Linked DNA regions of Bacillus pumilus. The protein of the gene in region 2 interacts with the protein of the main gene of each other region in a pairwise test. Links are inferred from orthologs where the notes say so. Each region holds a gene or a part of one and is shown on either strand. Other genes may lie near its edges.

The links.
Region 1: the proteins of GKC25_RS06400 (region 2) and GKC25_RS16565 interact in binary tests that used the Bacillus subtilis proteins (3 or more experiments, as listed by UniProt). The link is inferred for Bacillus pumilus from one-to-one orthologs.

Annotation. Positions count from the first base shown.
Region 1 is NZ_CP046128.1:3,238,690-3,247,940, reverse strand. Bases 2,922-5,894 are described here. They hold GKC25_RS16565 (response regulator), read left to right. Parts: upstream 2,922-4,207; coding sequence 4,208-4,582; downstream 4,583-5,894. Other genes in these bases: fsa (fructose-6-phosphate aldolase), read left to right, coding at 5,731-5,894; GKC25_RS16560 (class II fructose-bisphosphate aldolase), read left to right, coding at 4,761-5,618; GKC25_RS16570 (DUF2529 domain-containing protein), read right to left, coding at 3,497-4,027; pyrG (glutamine hydrolyzing CTP synthase), read left to right, coding at 2,922-3,456. In the rest of the region: GKC25_RS16590 (acyl-CoA dehydrogenase), read left to right, coding at 1-487; GKC25_RS16585 (hypothetical protein), read left to right, coding at 633-830; rpoE (DNA-directed RNA polymerase subunit delta), read left to right, coding at 1,068-1,610; more of pyrG, read left to right, coding at 1,849-2,921; more of fsa, read left to right, coding at 5,895-6,369; GKC25_RS16550 (UDP-N-acetylglucosamine 1-carboxyvinyltransferase), read left to right, coding at 6,617-7,906; glpX (class II fructose-bisphosphatase), read left to right, coding at 7,939-8,904. UniProt on the Bacillus subtilis protein: Key element in the phosphorelay regulating sporulation initiation. Phosphorylation of spo0B during sporulation initiation.
Region 2 is NZ_CP046128.1:1,297,152-1,306,374, reverse strand. What follows is about bases 3,066-6,010. They hold GKC25_RS06400 (PAS domain-containing sensor histidine kinase), read right to left. Parts: upstream 5,481-6,010; coding sequence 3,651-5,480; downstream 3,066-3,650. Other genes in these bases: GKC25_RS06395 (peptidoglycan D,D-transpeptidase FtsI family protein), read right to left, coding at 5,636-6,010; GKC25_RS06405 (aminotransferase A), read left to right, coding at 3,066-3,625. Also shown: GKC25_RS06425 (MFS transporter), read right to left, coding at 1-98; GKC25_RS06420 (RDD family protein), read right to left, coding at 224-763; GKC25_RS06415 (hypothetical protein), read left to right, coding at 1,065-1,217; GKC25_RS06410 (cation diffusion facilitator family transporter), read right to left, coding at 1,279-2,163; more of GKC25_RS06405, read left to right, coding at 2,456-3,065; more of GKC25_RS06395, read right to left, coding at 6,011-7,762; GKC25_RS06390 (CAP domain-containing protein), read left to right, coding at 8,099-8,899; GKC25_RS06385 (NAD(P)-dependent oxidoreductase), read right to left, coding at 9,138-9,223. UniProt on the Bacillus subtilis protein: Phosphorylates the sporulation-regulatory proteins spo0A and spo0F. It also autophosphorylates in the presence of ATP.

The DNA.
Region 1 (9,251 bases), 1.9 Mb from region 2 along the record:
TCATGAAAGGAACCGGCTCGGACAAGAAGGAGAAGGATTCAAAATAGCCATGATGACGCTCGATGGCGGTAGAAACGGTATTGCTGCTCAGGCTGTTGGGATTGCACAAGGCGCTCTTGATGCGGCGGTCCATTATGCGAAGGAGCGCAAGCAATTTGGCAAACCAATCATACAGCAGCAAGGGATCGCTTTTAAGCTGGCAGATATGGCAACTGCAATTGAAGCCTCCAGGCTGCTTACTTATCAGGCAGCATGGCTTGAAACGAAAGGGTTTCCGTATGGAAAGGAATCAGCTATGTCAAAGCTCTTTGCTGGAGATACAGCCATGAAAGTAACAACAGAAGCCGTTCAAATCTTCGGCGGCTACGGTTATACAAAGGATTACCCAGTCGAACGATACATGCGAGATGCGAAAATCACTCAAATTTATGAAGGCACACAAGAAATCCAGCGCCTAGTCATCTCGCGCAAACTGCTAGATATGTAGAAACCAAGCAAAGACCACCTGACGTGAGGTGGTCTGTTTTGGTGCGATAATCAGTTCTTAAATGTGAAATCATTTCCAATATTGTCCCATGCTACCTTATCAATATGATAAAATGTGCAAAAGTATCAATATGGAGGTTATCATAATGAACACAACATTTATGGGTATTTTAGGATTAGTCACGATGATCATATGGATTATGGTCTCCACAGAGCTTTCAAAGTCTCCAAAAAAGAAGGAAGAAAAAGAAAACAGCCGCAGAAAACTATTTGTCCTCATGCCTGCGGGAATGGTATGTACGATTGCTATCGTTATCTTATTCATTCAGAGAATCCAGTTTTAAAATAGAGATGGACAAACTAAAAGACAAAAAGCATACCGTACACAAAAGCCAGACCAATTTCACGCAGATGGTGCGCCCCATGAGAAAAAATCAAAAATTAACATGATTAAAGGTGGCATAAACTCCTCTAATTTGTTTATAATGAGAGGTATGGTTTGTCGTAAAAATAAGGGATAAACACTTATTATTTCACTGATAAATGGATACATACATGTAATAGAAAGGGAGTGTCTGACCTTGAGTTTGAAAGAATACTCACAGGAGCAGCTCAAGCACATGTCTTTAGTTGAACTTGCATATGAAATTTTCAGAGACAGCAAAACACCGATTACGTTTTCCGAGTTAATAGATGAAATGGTCCGTTTACAAGGGATACAAAAATCTGATCTTGATGATCGACTTGCTCAATTTTATACAGACTTAAATATAGATGGCCGCTTTATTTCGTTAGGTGATCAGAGATGGGGACTTCGCAGCTGGTATCCAGTTGATCAAATCGAAGAAGAAGTTCAGCCAGCTGTGAAAACAAAAGCGAAAAAGAAAAAAACAAAAGCAGCTGTCGTTGAAGAAGACTTCGATGAAATTGAAGAGGAAGAAGAAATCGAAGAGCTTGAAGAAGATCTTGATCTTGTTGAAGACGACGATGATCTCGACCTAGACGATGATGAGGAAATTGACGAAGATATAGAAGACTTCGACGAAGACGATGACGACGAAGATGATGACGGCTTAACAGAAATTGACGAAGACGATTTAGACGATAATAAGGAAGAAAAATAACCCTCACAAACCGGTCCTCAAAACAGGACAAAACCGTCTTGACTTTCGAGAGCGAACTATGTAGTATGTATTTTGGGCTCTCTAAAAAGAGTACGTAAAGATACGTTCATTTACGCTCCCTTTCATTTATTTGAAAGGGAGCTTTCTTATTTTTCAAGAGATTTAGGGATACACTCTAAAAAGGATGAAGCTGTGCATGTCTAGTCATGCAAGGGTAAAAAAGAGAGGAGCATACGAAATGACAAAGTATATTTTTGTAACAGGAGGAGTTGTTTCCTCACTTGGAAAAGGGATCACGGCTGCATCGTTAGGCCGCCTTCTGAAAAATAGAGGGATGGATGTCACCATTCAAAAATTCGATCCATATATCAACGTAGACCCAGGGACGATGAGTCCATATCAGCACGGTGAGGTCTTCGTCACAGATGACGGTGCTGAAACAGACCTTGACTTAGGTCACTACGAGCGCTTCATTGATATTAACTTAAATAAGTACAGCAACGTCACAACGGGTAAAATCTACTCTACTGTTCTGAAGAAAGAGCGCCGAGGCGACTATTTAGGCGGAACCGTACAGGTTATTCCTCATATTACAAATGAAATCAAAGATCGCGTGTACCGTGCCGGAAAAGAAACAGGTGCAGATGTGGTCATTACAGAAATCGGCGGAACAGTAGGAGACATCGAATCCCTTCCTTTCCTTGAAGCGATTCGTCAAATGAAGAGTGACATTGGCCGTGAAAACGTGATGTACATTCATTGTACCCTTGTTCCTTACATCCGAGCAGCAGGTGAACTGAAAACAAAACCAACACAGCATAGTGTAAAAGAACTCCGCAGCCTTGGTATCCAGCCAAACGTTATTGTGGTCAGAACTGAAATGCCAATGACCCAAGACATGAAGGACAAAATTGCGTTATTCTGTGATATTGATACAAAAGCTGTTATCGAATGTCAGGATGCAGACACGCTGTACTCTATTCCGCTTGATTTACAAAAACAAGGACTAGACAAGCTTGTATGTGAACATATGAAACTTGACTGCCAAGATGCAGACATGACGGAGTGGACAGCGCTAGTCGATAAAGTACAAAATCTCTCAAAACAAGTCACAATTGGTCTAGTAGGAAAATATGTTGAACTGCAAGATGCATACATTTCTGTCGTTGAATCACTTCGCCATGCTGGTTATGCATTTGATGCAGACGTTCAAATCAAATGGATCAATGCAGAAGAAGTGACAGCAGAAAATATGGCTGATTTCGCGCAAGATGTAGACGGCATCATCGTTCCTGGAGGCTTCGGAGACCGCGGAGTGGAAGGGAAAATCATTGCTACACAATATGCCCGTGAAAACAAAGTGCCATTCTTCGGAATCTGCTTAGGAATGCAAGTTGCGTCGATCGAATATGCGAGAAACGTACTAGGCCTTGAGGGAGCTCATTCAGCGGAAATTGATCCTGAAACAGCATTCCCAATCATTGACCTTCTCCCAGAACAGAAGGATGTAGATGATCTAGGCGGAACACTTCGTCTTGGTCTGTATCCATGTAAATTAAATGAAGACTCAAAAGCATTTGCTGCATACAATGACGAAGTGGTCTACGAACGCCACCGTCATCGCTATGAGTTTAATAATGAATTCAGACAGCAAATGGAAGCCGCAGGCTTTGTCTTCTCTGGTACAAGCCCAGACGGACGTCTTGTTGAAATTATCGAGCTGAAGGATCATCCTTGGTTCCTTGCTTCTCAGTTCCACCCAGAATTCGTCTCAAGACCGACAAGACCACAGCCATTATTTAGAGATTTCGTTGGTGCTTCACTGCAAGCATCTGAATCAAAATAAATCAAAAACTGCCGAGAATATGATCTTCTCGGCAGTTTTTTTATTCATATTCCTCAACGATTTCTTTCACAGTAAACGATAGAGCGTGGTAGACGTATAAGCATGTCATTAAAGCAGGATAACCGAACCTTGTTCCGTCATCAGCGGGCACAAGCGGTTTCTTGAGCTGAAAATCAATGTGGACATCACAATGCTCTTCAATCATGGACGGCTCCTTTTGTGCTGGACCGACACCAACAATGGGCGTACCTTGAGCGTGCAGCTCTTTTACAAGAGATTGAATCTCCTCGTCTTCTGGGTCTGAATAAAATAGCAGCACCCTGTCACTTGGATGAAGCAAGCTGCGCTCCGTTTGATCAAGCGGCAGTACTTTCGCACCTGGAAATGGCTCCTTGCTTTCAGTTGCCTCTAGGGCTACAGCAGCCAGTTCATTCTTTCCGTGAAAATAAACAGCATGTCCACTGACAACGGCTTGTGCAAGAAGGCGTGCACCATCCTCGATCGCTTCAGCCTGCTTTTCTCCAATACGTGAAAAAATACCTGATAACTGGGTCGTGAAAATTTTTAACAAGACTGATTTCCTCCTTCGGTCAGATCATTTTATAATAGAATATAAAGAGAATATTAGGAAAAATGCTCAGAAAATGTCGTAAAGTAAACTATTATAAATAAAGGAAATGTGAAAATCAAACAGAATTATTTAACAACAGCTCTTTTTATGGCGAAAAATGAAAGCAATGGGGTGTAACAGATGAATGAGAAAATTTTAATTGTCGATGATCAATACGGTATTAGAATATTATTGAATGAAGTGTTTCATAAAGAAGGCTATCAAACCTTCCAAGCAGCCAATGGACTTCAGGCGTTAGATATTGTGAAAAATCATAGACCAAACCTTGTCCTGCTTGATATGAAGATTCCCGGAATGGATGGTATTGAAATTTTAAAACGCATGAAATTAATTGATGAAGACATCCGTGTCATCATTATGACAGCCTATGGCGAATTAGACATGATCCAAGAATCAAAAGAACTCGGTGCATTGACTCACTTTGCGAAACCATTTGATATTGATGAAATCCGAGATGCTGTCAAAGAATACTTGCCGCTCGAAACAAATGGTTAGATGGAAATGATTGAATCGAGTCATTCTGTTGCCGATTTGTCGAATAATTGGTATCCTAGATAAGAAGAAGAAAGCGATCTGACTTTGAAAGTTTACATATGGCGAGAAATTCTGGTCATGCTAGGGTGGAGAGCTTTTTTTAGTAAGCAAATTAGCTACATAGGGAGGATTTTTCATCATGCCTTTAGTTTCAATGACAGAAATGTTGAAAGACGCAAAGGAAAAAGGTTACGCTGTTGGACAGTTTAACTTAAATAATTTAGAATTCACGCAAGCGATTTTACAAGCTGCTGAAGAAGAGAAATCTCCAGTTATCTTAGGAGTATCTGAAGGGGCAGGACGCTACATGGGCGGCTTCAAAACAGTTGTCGCAATGGTTAAAGCGTTAATCGAAGAATATAATGTAACAGTTCCTGTTGCGATTCATTTAGATCACGGTTCAAGCTTTGAATCTTGTGCAAAAGCAATCCATGCAGGATTTACTTCTGTCATGATCGACGCTTCTCACCACCCATTCGATGAGAACGTAGCAACAACTGCGAAAGTAGTTGAGCTTGCACATTTCCATGGTGTATCTGTAGAAGCTGAGCTTGGGACTGTTGGCGGACAAGAAGACGACGTCATCGCTGAGGGCGTTATTTATGCTGATCCAAAAGAATGCCAAGAGCTTGTAGAACGCACTGGCATTGACTGCCTTGCACCTGCACTAGGTTCAGTTCATGGTCCATACAAAGGTGAACCAAACCTTGGTTTCGCTGAAATGGAAGAAATTGGTAAAATGACAGGCCTTCCACTTGTTCTTCATGGCGGAACAGGTATCCCAACTGCTGACATCAAGCGTTCAATTTCACTTGGTACAGCAAAAATAAATGTAAACACTGAAAACCAAATTGCTTCTGCGAAAGCAGTACGCGAAACACTTGCTGCAAAAACAGAAGAGTATGATCCACGTAAATATCTTGGACCAGCTCGTGACGCAATTAAAGCGACTGTTATCGGCAAAATGCGCGAATTTGGTTCTTCTAACCAAGCATAATTTGATGAGAACCGAAAGCCGCCTGAGTCACAGGCGGTTTTCTCCATATCTTGAGAAAGCGCAATCAAAATTTACATTTCAGACAATTTATTGATAGGAGAGTGGCACGGTTATGTTATTTTTCGTAGATACAGCGAATATCGCAGACATCAAAGAGGCGCACGAGCTTGGCATTTTAGCAGGCGTCACAACAAACCCTAGTTTAGTAGCGAAAGAAAAGGACGTATCATTCCACGACCGTCTTCGCGAAATCACTGACGTCGTATCAGGTTCTGTCAGTGCAGAAGTGATTTCCCTTAAAGCAGAGGAAATGATTGAAGAAGGAAAAGAGCTTGCTGCCATCGCACCAAATATCACGGTCAAAGTACCGATGACAACAGATGGCCTTAAAGCTGTCAAAGCGTTAACAGACCTTGGTATTAAAACAAACGTCACTTTGATTTTTAGTGCAAACCAGGCATTGCTTGCAGCTAGAGCTGGTGCAACGTATGTCTCTCCATTCCTCGGCCGCTTAGATGACATTGGCCAAAATGGTCTCGATCTCATCAGCGAAGTGAAAACCATTTTTGATGTTCACGGATTAGATACACAAATCATTGCTGCATCCATTCGTCACCCGCAGCACGTGACAGAAGCTGCGCTTAGAGGTGCTCATATCGGCACAATGCCGCTGAAAGTCATCAAGCAGCTGACAAAACACCCGTTAACGGATGCAGGCATTGAGCAATTTTTAGCAGACTGGAATAAATAAGTGATTGTGGCAGGCGGGATTGTCTCCCGTTTGCCGCAGTTTTCCTTAAAAACGCTAAGAAATGTTTTGTGCAAAGAAGAGAACATCACAGCCTCGCAAAGCTTCGATTATTTTTCTTCCGACAAATTTCGTTTAACCTGTATTCTTTCTCTTGATATTGGCTAAATTTTGGACAAGACCTTTTAAAGCGCGACATCCACAAACAGTATAACTCCAACAGTGATCTTCTTTAAGAAGGGAGACAAATATGGAAAAGTTAAACATTGCCGGCGGTGACCCTTTGCGCGGGACCGTACATATTAGTGGTGCGAAAAATAGTGCAGTGGCACTGATTCCTGCCACGATTCTCGCTGATTCTCCAGTAACCATTGAGGGCCTTCCGCATATTTCAGATATTGACACATTACGAGATCTGTTAGAAGAGATTGGCGGAAAGGTTACGTTTGAAAAAGGTGAAATGATCGTCAATCCTTCTTCCATGATCAGTATGCCGCTTCCTAATGGAAAGGTGAAGAAACTGCGTGCATCCTATTATTTAATGGGAGCCATGCTCGGCAGGTTCAAGCAGGCTGTCATCGGACTGCCAGGAGGATGTCACTTAGGACCTAGGCCGATCGATCAGCATATCAAAGGCTTTGAAGCACTTGGTGCCGAGGTGACAAACGAGCAGGGTGCGATTTATTTGCGCGCTGAAAAATTAGTCGGAGCTCGTATTTACCTTGATGTTGTCAGTGTAGGTGCGACCATCAATATCATGCTGGCAGCCGTACTGGCTGAAGGAAAAACGGTGATTGAAAATGCCGCAAAAGAACCCGAAATTATTGATGTAGCGACACTGCTTGCAAGCATGGGAGCCAAAATCAAAGGTGCGGGTACTGATGTGATTCGAATCGAAGGTGTAGAATCTCTTCATGGCTGTAAGCATTCCATCATCCCTGACCGCATAGAAGCAGGCACATTTTTAATTGCTGGTGCTGCGATGGGAGATGAAGTTGTTCTTGATAATGTGATCCCAACTCATTTAGAATCAATTACGGCGAAACTTAGAGAAATGGGGTTCACCATTGAAACGAGCAACGATCAGATGCTGATCGTTGGCAGAAACGAAGGACTCAAGCCTGTCGATATCAAAACCCTTGTGTATCCGGGCTTTCCGACTGACCTTCAGCAGCCGATGACGGCGCTCTTAACAAAGGCGAAAGGCACGAGTGTGGTCACAGATACGATCTACTCAGCCCGCTTTAAACACATTGACGAATTGCGTCGAATGGGTGCAAACATGAAGGTCGAAGGTAGATCTGCCATTATAACTGGGCAAACGCAGCTTCAAGGAGCAAAGGTCAAAGCAAGTGACCTTCGTGCAGGTGCTTGTCTCGTCGTTGCAGGGTTAATGGCAGACGGTGTGACCGAAATCACAGGGCTTGAACATATAGACAGAGGATATAGTTTGCTTGAGAAGAAGCTTGAAGGCTTGGGTGCAACCATCTGGCGTGAAAAGCTGAATGACCAAGAAATAGAAGAACTTCAAAATTCGTAAGGCTTTGACTGTGAGAGGAGATTTGGACAAAAATGGAAAGAAGTTTATCGATGGAACTAGTACGGGTGACAGAAGCAGCCGCATTAAAATCTGCCCGTTGGATGGGAAGAGGATTAAAAGACGAAGCAGATGATGCTGCAACAAGTGCAATGCGTGATGTATTTGATACCATTCCGATGAAAGGAACAGTGGTCATTGGCGAGGGAGAAATGGACGAAGCACCAATGCTTTATATTGGGGAAAAGCTTGGGAACGGATACGGACCCCGCGTGGATGTTGCTGTTGATCCGTTAGAAGGAACAAATATTGTGGCAAGCGGCGGCTGGAATGCCTTAGCTGTTATTGCGGTTGCAGATCATGGCAACCTGCTGAATGCACCTGATATGTACATGGATAAGATCGCAGTAGGTCCAGAAGCGGTAGGCTGCATCGACATCGAAGCGCCTGTCATTGATAATCTTCGCGCTGTGGCAAAAGCAAAAAACAAAGATATTGAAGATGTCGTTGCAACGATTTTAAACAGAGATCGACATGAGAAAATTATTGCTGAACTGAGAGAAGCAGGAGCAAGAATTAAACTGATCGATGATGGTGACGTTGCAGGAGCTATTAATACAGCATTTGATCACACAGGTGTTGATATTCTATTTGGTTCAGGCGGAGCGCCAGAAGGTGTCCTTTCTGCTGTTGCGTTAAAGGCACTTGGTGGTGAAATCCACGGAAAGCTTCTTCCTCAAAGTGAAGAAGAACTAAGACGCTGTGAGAAAATGGGGCTGGATGTTGGCAAAGTCCTAAGAATGGAAGACCTTGTAAAAGGTGATGATGCCATTTTTGCAGCGACTGGTGTAACAGACGGCGAGCTATTAAAAGGTGTTCAATTCAAAGGCTCTGTTGGAACAACACATAGTGTTGTTATGCGTGCGAAATCGGGTACAGTTCGTTTCGTAGACGGCAGACACAGCTTAAAGAAAAAACCGAATCTTGTCATTCGTCCGTAATCTGAAAGCGGGTATTCATTACCCGCTTTTCATATAGGTGTCAAATGTATATCATTTTCTTTTTAAAGTTGAATATTCTCTGCAAATGAGGTAAAACTAAAGAGTGCTGCGAAATTTTCTGCGAATTTACTTCTTTTAAGCTTCAACAAGTTTAAAACTGCCGCATCATGACGATATACTCATTATCCTTCTCTATGTTGACAAAGCTCAATTTCACATTGTTCCTATCTTTTAAGATAAAACGAGTGGGAGCGTTACCATGAGAGCGAGGTCATTCCAACAAAAACGGAATTAAAAGCTAATCAAATACATTGGTCATGCATTTGTAATGAAATACATTGACTAGA
Region 2 (9,223 bases):
TTTGCAAAGTCATACAATGCCCAGGCCAAAACGGGTGCTGTCAAAAACAACCCGAAGCCTGCCCCTTTTTTCTGCATGGTCTTTTTTCCTGTTCTCAATCGTTTGTCTCCCTTCCCTGCCTGATTTTTCACTATCATTCTATTTTATGTCATGCTTCCCTCTTCCATACAAGCAATCTATACAAAAAGCACCCCTTACTATTGAGCAGAGGTGCTTTTTTTCTTTATTTCTTCACAACAATCGTACTTGCAATTAAATCGTGAAGCGCTTGTTTTTTCTCTGTGAAAAAGGCAATGATGTACCCAATACATAAGATTGGAGACAAAAAGACTTTTGCAAAAAAGCGGCCAGTTGCTCGTCCGAATGTTATTTTTTCGCCCGTTACTTTTGTCACTTTGATCCCAAGAGCCATCTTACCAAGAGTTCCTTGCAGTTTTGATGCTTCCATAATAGCGTAATAAAGCCATGTCAACACGATACCGATTAAGATCGATGCTACGTAGAAAAAGATAAGTCCCATAATGACAGCCCATTCTTCATCCGTCATGACGGTTGTGGAATAGTAATAGCTGTCATCCTCTAGCATAAATGCTGCCTCTGGGCTTGAGACAAAAAAGAGTGTGAACAAAATAAACATGATGAAGGCATAAGGAACACTGATAATGACGCCGTCCAAAAGGTGGGCAAGAAAGCGGTAGCCCACGCCTGCTAGCTCAGGATGCTTCTTTTCTTGAATGTGTGGTTCTGTTATGTTTGTTTCCATCCTATTTCTCCTTTATTATGTATGTTTTCTATAAATTTCTTATAATCATTCGTTATTATATCTTATGAATATAGTAAGATCAATGGAGCTGTTAACTTTTACATATATTTTAGATCAGTTTGTTCTTAATGTTTTATGTGAATAAATACTGAAAATTTGTGAAAATCATGGCACTTCTAGTTCTTTTACCTCCTGATTTTTTAACATTTTGTGATATTTTCGTCTTGTTTCCATTCTGCTGTTGACAACCGCTCTTCACATGGTACAATAGTCAAGGATTTTTTAAAGAAAGGTGTTCATGATGGGAACTGTCGTACTATTAAAGAACAACGAAATAACTGTAATTGAAGATATTTGCGAAGCTGATTTTTTGGACATGAAGCATGATTTGTCAAATGATGACGCAGCTTATATCTCTTGGTATGAAGATTACGATACTGCTTATGGATATTGATTTCATTTCATAGATGAAGCGTAAAAAAGGCGATACAACCTAAGTTGGTTGATCGCCTTTTTTACGTTTGTGATGTTCTTTCACTTTCAGGCTCTACATGAATAAAGATTTGTGCATGCGGAAATTCTTGCTGAATCTTCTCTTCAATTCGATCACATAATTGGTGAACATCTTCAATCGTTGTCTTGCCATCTACAATCAAATGGAAATCAATATATTCCTCTGCACCGGATCGTCTTGTTCGAAAGTCATGATATTCGATGAACTCTTGACTGAATCCTTGAATGATTGCTTCTATCGATTGTTCTTCCTCGGGTGTTAGCCGGGCGTCTACAAGCGGCGGGAAGGCTTCTTTCATGAGTTTAAATGCTTCACGCATAATAAAGAGAGCGAGTATCATTCCAATGATCGGATCTAAGAAATACCAATCGGTTAATGCTACAAGCAATAAACTGAATGCGACCCCTAGTGACGTATACACATCTGTTAACAGGTGCAATGCATTCGATTTCATGGCAACAGAATGCACTCGCTCCGCCTCTTTGTTCACAACCTTCGATACTATAAAATTGATGAGCGCGCCTATCAGCATCACCACAATGCCAAGCACAGGCAGCTTGACTGGCTCTGGGTGCATTAATTTGTGAACACATTCGTATATGATCCAAATGCCGGCAACGAAAATCAGCAAGGTCTCAATCGTTCCTGAAATATTTTCGACTTTTCCATGTCCATAAGGATGTTTAGAATCTGCTGGCTTTCTTGAAATACGAACAGAGATAAATGCAATAAAAGATGCCATTAAATCGAGAAAAGAATGAATGGCTTCTGATAAAACCGCAACAGATCCAGTCAACAGCCCCACAATGATTTTTAAGATGACAACAAATGTGTTACTCATCACGGATAGAAACGCGATTTTCGATGTCTTCGCTGATTGTTCCATCTATCGTCCTCCTTTAGGAGATCGTATGTCTATAAAAGCAATTCCCATGACCTGATTCTCACGTTCTTTCAGTTTACACAGTTGTGACGTTTTCTAATCCTGTTCACCGCAGCCTGTATTTTCTAGTGAGGTTACGCTATAATAAATGTTGCTCTTTCTTCAATATATCACTCATGCTGTGATGAATAGGAGAATAGACTACAGATAATGATATCCAGTGCCTTTCGCGGGTGACATTTATGCAGTGAATGGTAAAATAGGATAAAAACATAAATTTTTAAGGTGATGAGAAATGGAGCATTTGCTGAATCCAAGAGTAAAGGATATTGAAATTTCAGGCATTCGAACATTTTCAAATCTCGTATCGTCATATGAGGATGTCGTTTCTTTGACGATAGGCCAGCCCGATTTTTATACGCCGCATCATGTCAAAACAGCTGCCAAAGCAGCCATTGACGAGAATTTCACCTCGTACACTCATAATGCTGGTTTCCTAGAGCTAAGACAAGCGATCCAGCACTACATCAAGAAGAAAGTCAATCTTGATTATGATGCAGAGTCAGAAATCATTGTGACGACAGGTGCAAGTCAAGCGATTGATGCTGCGTTTCGAACCATTTTGTCAGAGGGTGACGAGGTCATTTTACCTGGACCTGTCTACCCTGGCTATGAACCGATCATTCGAATGTGCGGCGGGAAGCCCGTACATATCGACACAACGAATGCTGGCTTTAAATTAAATGCCAAACTGATTGAGGATGCATTAACGGAAAAGACAAAGTGTGTTGTACTTCCTTATCCTTCGAATCCAACTGGTGTCACGCTTTCGGAAGAAGAATTGAAAGAGATTGCCCAGCTCCTTGAAGGAAAAGACATCTTTATTTTATCAGACGAAATCTATAGCGAGCTGACATTTGACCGGCCGCATCATTCAATTGCCTCTTTCTTAAAGGAACAGACCATTGTGATTAACGGACTGTCTAAATCTCATAGCATGACCGGTTGGAGAATTGGCTTTTTATTTGCTTCAGCTCCAATTGCTAAACATGTATTAAAAGTACATCAATATAACGTGTCTTGTGCCTCGGCTGTCTCACAAAAGGCGGCACTTGAAGCTGTGACAAATGGTGTGGATGATGCACTCATCATGAGAGAGCAATATAAGAAAAGACTCGATTATGTATATGATCGGCTCATTTCAATGGGGCTTCCGGTCATTAAGCCTTCTGGCGCTTTTTATATTTTTCCATCCATTGAATCGTTTGGGATGAGTTCCTTTGATTTTTGTATGGAGCTGTTAGAAAGTACAAGACTTGCGGTTGTACCAGGGTCTGCTTTCTCTCCACTCGGCGAAGGGTATGTGCGTCTGTCCTATGCTTATTCACTTGAAACACTGAAAGAAGGACTTGACCGCCTAGAACAATTCGTCCTTGAAAAACGTTCCATTCATTTCACAGACTGAAACAACGGCTCTCTTGCCGTTGTTTTTATTTTGCAGGAAACATGATGTGAAATACGGTGCCCTTTTCGGGATGACTATCCACACGGATCGTCCCGTTGTGATTTTCTAAAATATTAAATGTCACCATGAGGCCAAGTCCAGTGCCTTTTTCCTTTGTCGTTAAAAAGGGCTCTCCTATTCGCTTCATGACCGATTCAGGAATGCCGACCCCTTCATCACGAATGGTAACGAGAATCCCATCTCTTTCTGCTTTGGCCGTAATGTCAACCTTACCTCCGTCCGGCATGGATTCGACGGCATTTTTGATTAAATTGATAAACACCTGCTTGAGCTGATTTTGATCCCCGTTCATCAGGAGATCCTCTTCTATCTCACTTGTGTTCATTAAAATACCATTTAAGTTCGCTTGTGTCTCTAATAGAGCCGTGACTTCGCTGATGATTTTTTTCAAATCAAGTGTCTGCATCGATGCCGTTTGCTGCGGTTTTGCCAGCATGAGCAACTCGCTTAATATAATCTCTATCCGGCTCAGCTCAGAGAAAACAATCTCGAAATATTGATCGCGATCTTTTGTTTTCGGTTTAATGAGCTGCAAAAAGCCTTTGATAGCGGTCAATGGGTTCCTGATTTCATGTGCAATGCCAGCTGCCAATTGACCTGCGATCGATAATTTTTCAGATCGGAGCATGAGCTCTTCTGTCTGCTTACGTTCCGATATATCTCTTAAAATAATTTGAACGGCTGTTTCCCCAAAGAATGTGGTTGGGATACACACCATTTCAGTATAAATCAGCTTGTGTTTAAATGTATGACAGCTCATCGTGACAATCTCGGAATCTGATGCTCTTTCAATAATACGCGACAAGCTCTTTTTCACTTTTTGCTGGTCACAGGAATGGATCTGGTGGAAAATATCCTTTCCTATTAATTTATCGTAATGCTCGGCTTCAAATAATTTAATGCCTGATTCATTCATAAACACCCATTTATGATCATGAATGACCGCAATCGTATCAATGGAGTTTTGGATGAGCAGCTGATACCGCTCCCGGCTTTTTTGAAGAACGGTTTGGAATTTCTTACGGGATGAGATGTCTACTAACAGCAAAAGCTCTGCCTGCTGATTTTGATAGATCGTAGGTGATGACTTCACTTCGATATGAATGCTGCTTCCATCTTTCCGCTTCCAAATCTGTTCAATCATTCCGACTGGAAGACCTTGCTGCAGCCTCGTAATTCGGCTTCTCACAATGTCATGGTACTCCTCAGCAATAAAGTCAAATGCAGATTTGCCGATCATGTCATCTCTTGTACATACCCCCATTAATTGAAGCATCGCATCATTCGCATAAACAATTTCCCCTAATATCGTAATACACAACGGATTTGGCAGCATGGCAATCAATTGTTCAGCTTCACTGACATGTTGGAAAGCCGGCAGACTGCCTAACGACTGTTCTGACACTTCTGATGTTGTTTGAAATGCTGCTTTTTGCGGTTCAGCGTCCAGCACCCTCATTTTTAGGATCATTTCTCTACTTAATTCGCTGTCTAACTCATCACAAGCAACAAAATCAATACTTGCTTCAATCCATACAGCTGTTAGATCACTTCTAAGCAGCCTAAAGTGGCAAATCTCTAGCATGTGCTGATTGTAGAAATAACTCTCGACGAGAAATTGATCTTCGGTATGAACATAGTCTTTCAAAAAACACCCTAGTAAATCCTTTTGTTCATAGAGCAAAAGCTGCTTACAGTTAGAAGAAATGTAGAGAAAGCGGCCATTAGAAGAAAGAACGGCATGTAAATCGATATTCGAATAAAGCTGATTCGAATCTTTCATTTTTTGTTCCATCGTCGTCCGACCCTCCTTTTCATTTTTTAGGGTTGTCCTTAGATTGATGTATAAAAAAGATTCGCTAGAAAACCCGTATTTTCCTTCCGTCATCGAGGGAAACGTCCATATTTTCAACAAAAAAGAGCACATTCTCTTGCTGTGCTCTCTGCTGTTTACTGCTTTTCATATTTCTTTTGTAATTCAACGTACTTATCAATAATTTTACTTGGGATGGTTTTAATGACGGAATCTTTATCTGAGACATAAGGTGTCACGACACTAAAAGCCACCTTCGGATTGGACGACGGATAATATCCCCCAAAGGTTAAATTGTATGTGGGATTTCCCCACCAGCTGCGGTTGGCACCATAGTAAAAGGTTTGGGCCGTCCCTGTTTTTCCAGCGACATCATGCTGACCAAAGCGGCCAGCGGCAGTACCGCCGGTCGATGTGACCATTTTCAGCCCCATTTTGACGCGGTCAATATCTGCTTTCGAGTTGTTAATCGTGTTCAGCACCTTCGGCTCATATTTTTTCACGACTGGGCCTACTTCATCCTTCTTCGTTGGAAGGTGAACGCTTTTCACCACTCTTGGCTGAACGCGATTTCCTCCATTGGCGATCGTCGACATGTACTGGGCAACTTGAAGCGGTGTATACGTGTCATACTGGCCAATTGCTTCATCGAGCAAAAGTCCGCCGACCGTCTTAGGATGTGTCTGCATCCCGCTTGATTCCTGCGGCAGGTCGATCCCTGTTTTTACGCCAAGACCGAATTGCGCATAATAGTTTCTCATTTTTTGCAGGTGCTCAGGTCTTGCCGGTAACGGACCATCCTTTTGATAGGTGATGCCCGCCATTCTCATCGCTACTTGGAACATGTAGACGTTGGAACTTTTTTGGAGAGCCTGAAGGTCATTGACCCATCCAAGAACTTTGTAAGACTGTTTCGGCTTTCCATTACTTCCTGCAAAATAAAGCGGTGTATCCATATAGGATTGGTTGTGTGACATCCCGTCCTGATAACCGCCAAGTACTGTGGCTCCTTTGACAACAGAGCCCATTTCGTACTGGGTCGTAAATGTTCCGATGGCATAATCTGTGACGTCTCTGCCATCCATTTTCTTGCCAGACATTGCGAGAACATCCCCAGTGTTAGGGTCCATCATCACGACAAATGCGCGGTCCATCATATAGTTTCTCGCACTAGCGGATCTAAGCTCTGATTCGACGATCTTGTCGACTTCCTTTTGCAGCTCCATATCAAATGTCAGTGCAAGATCAAGTCCTCTTCGTCCCTCTGTCCGCTTGATTTCATCGAGCAGCTTCCCGCCAACCTGTGTATATTGAACAGTCGCTTTCTCTGGATTCAGAAAATCTTCGTATTGATACTCTAAATAGCTCTTCCCTACCCGGTCATTTCGCGAGTAGCCTCTTGCCATATAGTAATCTTCACGCTCTTTTATAATGCCTTGCTCTGGTGTGGTCACACCGCCAAGTACATTATAAAGGGTCTTTTCATACGGATATTTTCTTGTCCAATCATTGATGACATTTACACCATGCAGTTCATCCAGATGCTCTGACACAAGTGAAATCTCTTCATATGTCAAACTCACGGATGATGTCTGCTTTGACTCTTTTGTTTCATCGAGTAAAGCAACTTTTTCGTCCCCTTTTTTCTCTTCATTTGGGTCCATTGCTTTCACGATTTGAGGCTCAAAGGCATATCCGCCTGTAAATCTACGATAGATCGCTGCAACTGCTTTTTCCTCTGCATCCTTTTCGATCGCCTTGACTTCTTTCTTAGGCACACGCTCTACTTGAAGCGGATAGACATCCTTTGCTTTAAGATCCTTTTTCTCTGCTTTTGAAATGAGCTTATCCGCTTCTTTCGGATGGCTCGCCAGCCAAAAATCTCGAATGTCACGCTCTCTCAAAAAATCAGTATCCATTTTTATATAAGTCGCAAGTTTTCTTGCTACCTTAATCTTATCCTTCGCTTTCACACCGCTTTCTGATGTATAAACGATGGCAGGTACACTTTCGTTATCAACGACGACTCTTCCTCTCGCGTCATACATTTTTCCTCTTGGGGACGGGTATGATGCTGTTTTGACCTCTGTTCGGTTTGCTTGCTTTTTATAATCCTCACCATTGACGATCTGCAGCACACCAAGCTTGATCACAAGTCCAGCAAATAAACTAAAGACAGCGAAGAAAAAGAGATTAATCCTCCAGGCGTTCCGGCGCTTGATTTTTTTCTGCTCGGCACTACCTTGATGCTGTTTCTCTCCCACTTATGTAGCTCCTCTCATCCTTTCAATCTTTTACAATTACCACTCATTATTGTAACACTTTTGTAATAGTTGTTACAGCGAAACAAGTGAAAAAAAGCTGTCAATCCCTATTATGCAAAAAAATATACTAACACTTTAAAATATTGGTATGTTTATGTCGTTTTCTTTAAATGGAAGAATTCCCTATCCTTTGATATGAGGCGGCTTTTTTTATGACTTTAACAAAAATGACAAACAGGCATTGTCAATGGAGGATGCTGGTACGTTTATAACAAAAAGTCCATGTTATGATTTTCTGTGAGAAAACAAAACAAAGATTTTAGGAGGAGTTACAATATGAAGAAGAAATCATTCTTTTTTTCAGCGCTAACGGCTGCTGCACTCATCACGTTCACTGGAGGACATTCAGCTGATGCGAAGGAGCTTAACCTGAAACAAGTGATACATGTACAGCATCAAACCATTGATCTTCATACATTAGCTGCAAAATTACATATCTCTTCAGATGTAAACAAGCTAAGCAAGTCGAATCAAAAAGAGATCGAAGCTCTTTTAAACAAGCTGATCAAAAGCGGTCAACCTGTTACTGGCACAAAAGTGGTGAAAGAAGTAAACAAAGCAAAAAATGAACAAAAACAAGAATCAGTGAAAAAACCAACTGCTTCTAAACCAAGTACGCCAGCTAAACAAAACACAAACAACAATAACAATACAAAAGCTGACCAAAAAGACACAACGGCAGCAAAAGCAGATAGCAGCTTGAATGCATTTGAAAAAGAAGTCGTTGAGCTTACAAATAAAGAGCGTGCAAAACAAGGGTTAAAAGCACTTTCTGTTGATTCAAAACTAAGCAAATCTGCTCGCGCAAAATCTCAAGATATGAAAGATAAAAACTATTTCTCTCATACAAGCCCAACTTACGGATCTCCATTTGATCAAATGAAGCAATTCGGTATCACTTACAAAACAGCAGGTGAAAACATTGCCCAAGGTCAAAGATCTCCTCAAGAAGTTGTGACTGCATGGATGAACAGTGAAGGCCACAGAGCAAATATCTTAAACAAAAACTATACACATATCGGTGTTGGTTATGTGAAATCTGGCAACTACTGGACGCAGCAATTCATCGGAAAATAAGATATCTAAAAAACCTGTCCCTAAGTGGGACAGACCAGATTGTTGACAAAGGGCTAAAATGATCTTCATTTTAGCCTTTTGTCTTCTTTTCAGCGTGATAGAAAACCTTTGCAGCCCTAGGAAGGACGAGTACCGGAGCGGAGCGAATTTGACATTCGTGAGCACCGGCACGCAGGACTGACACCGAATGCGAGGGTTTGTCTACACGCTGACCTGTCTCTAAGTGGGACAGGTCTTTTTATTTTACCCATAATTTATATATACTCTGTGTGCCGCTGTTTTCTTCGCCCTGTTCGCTCAGCTTTTCATAAAGTGACTTTGCAA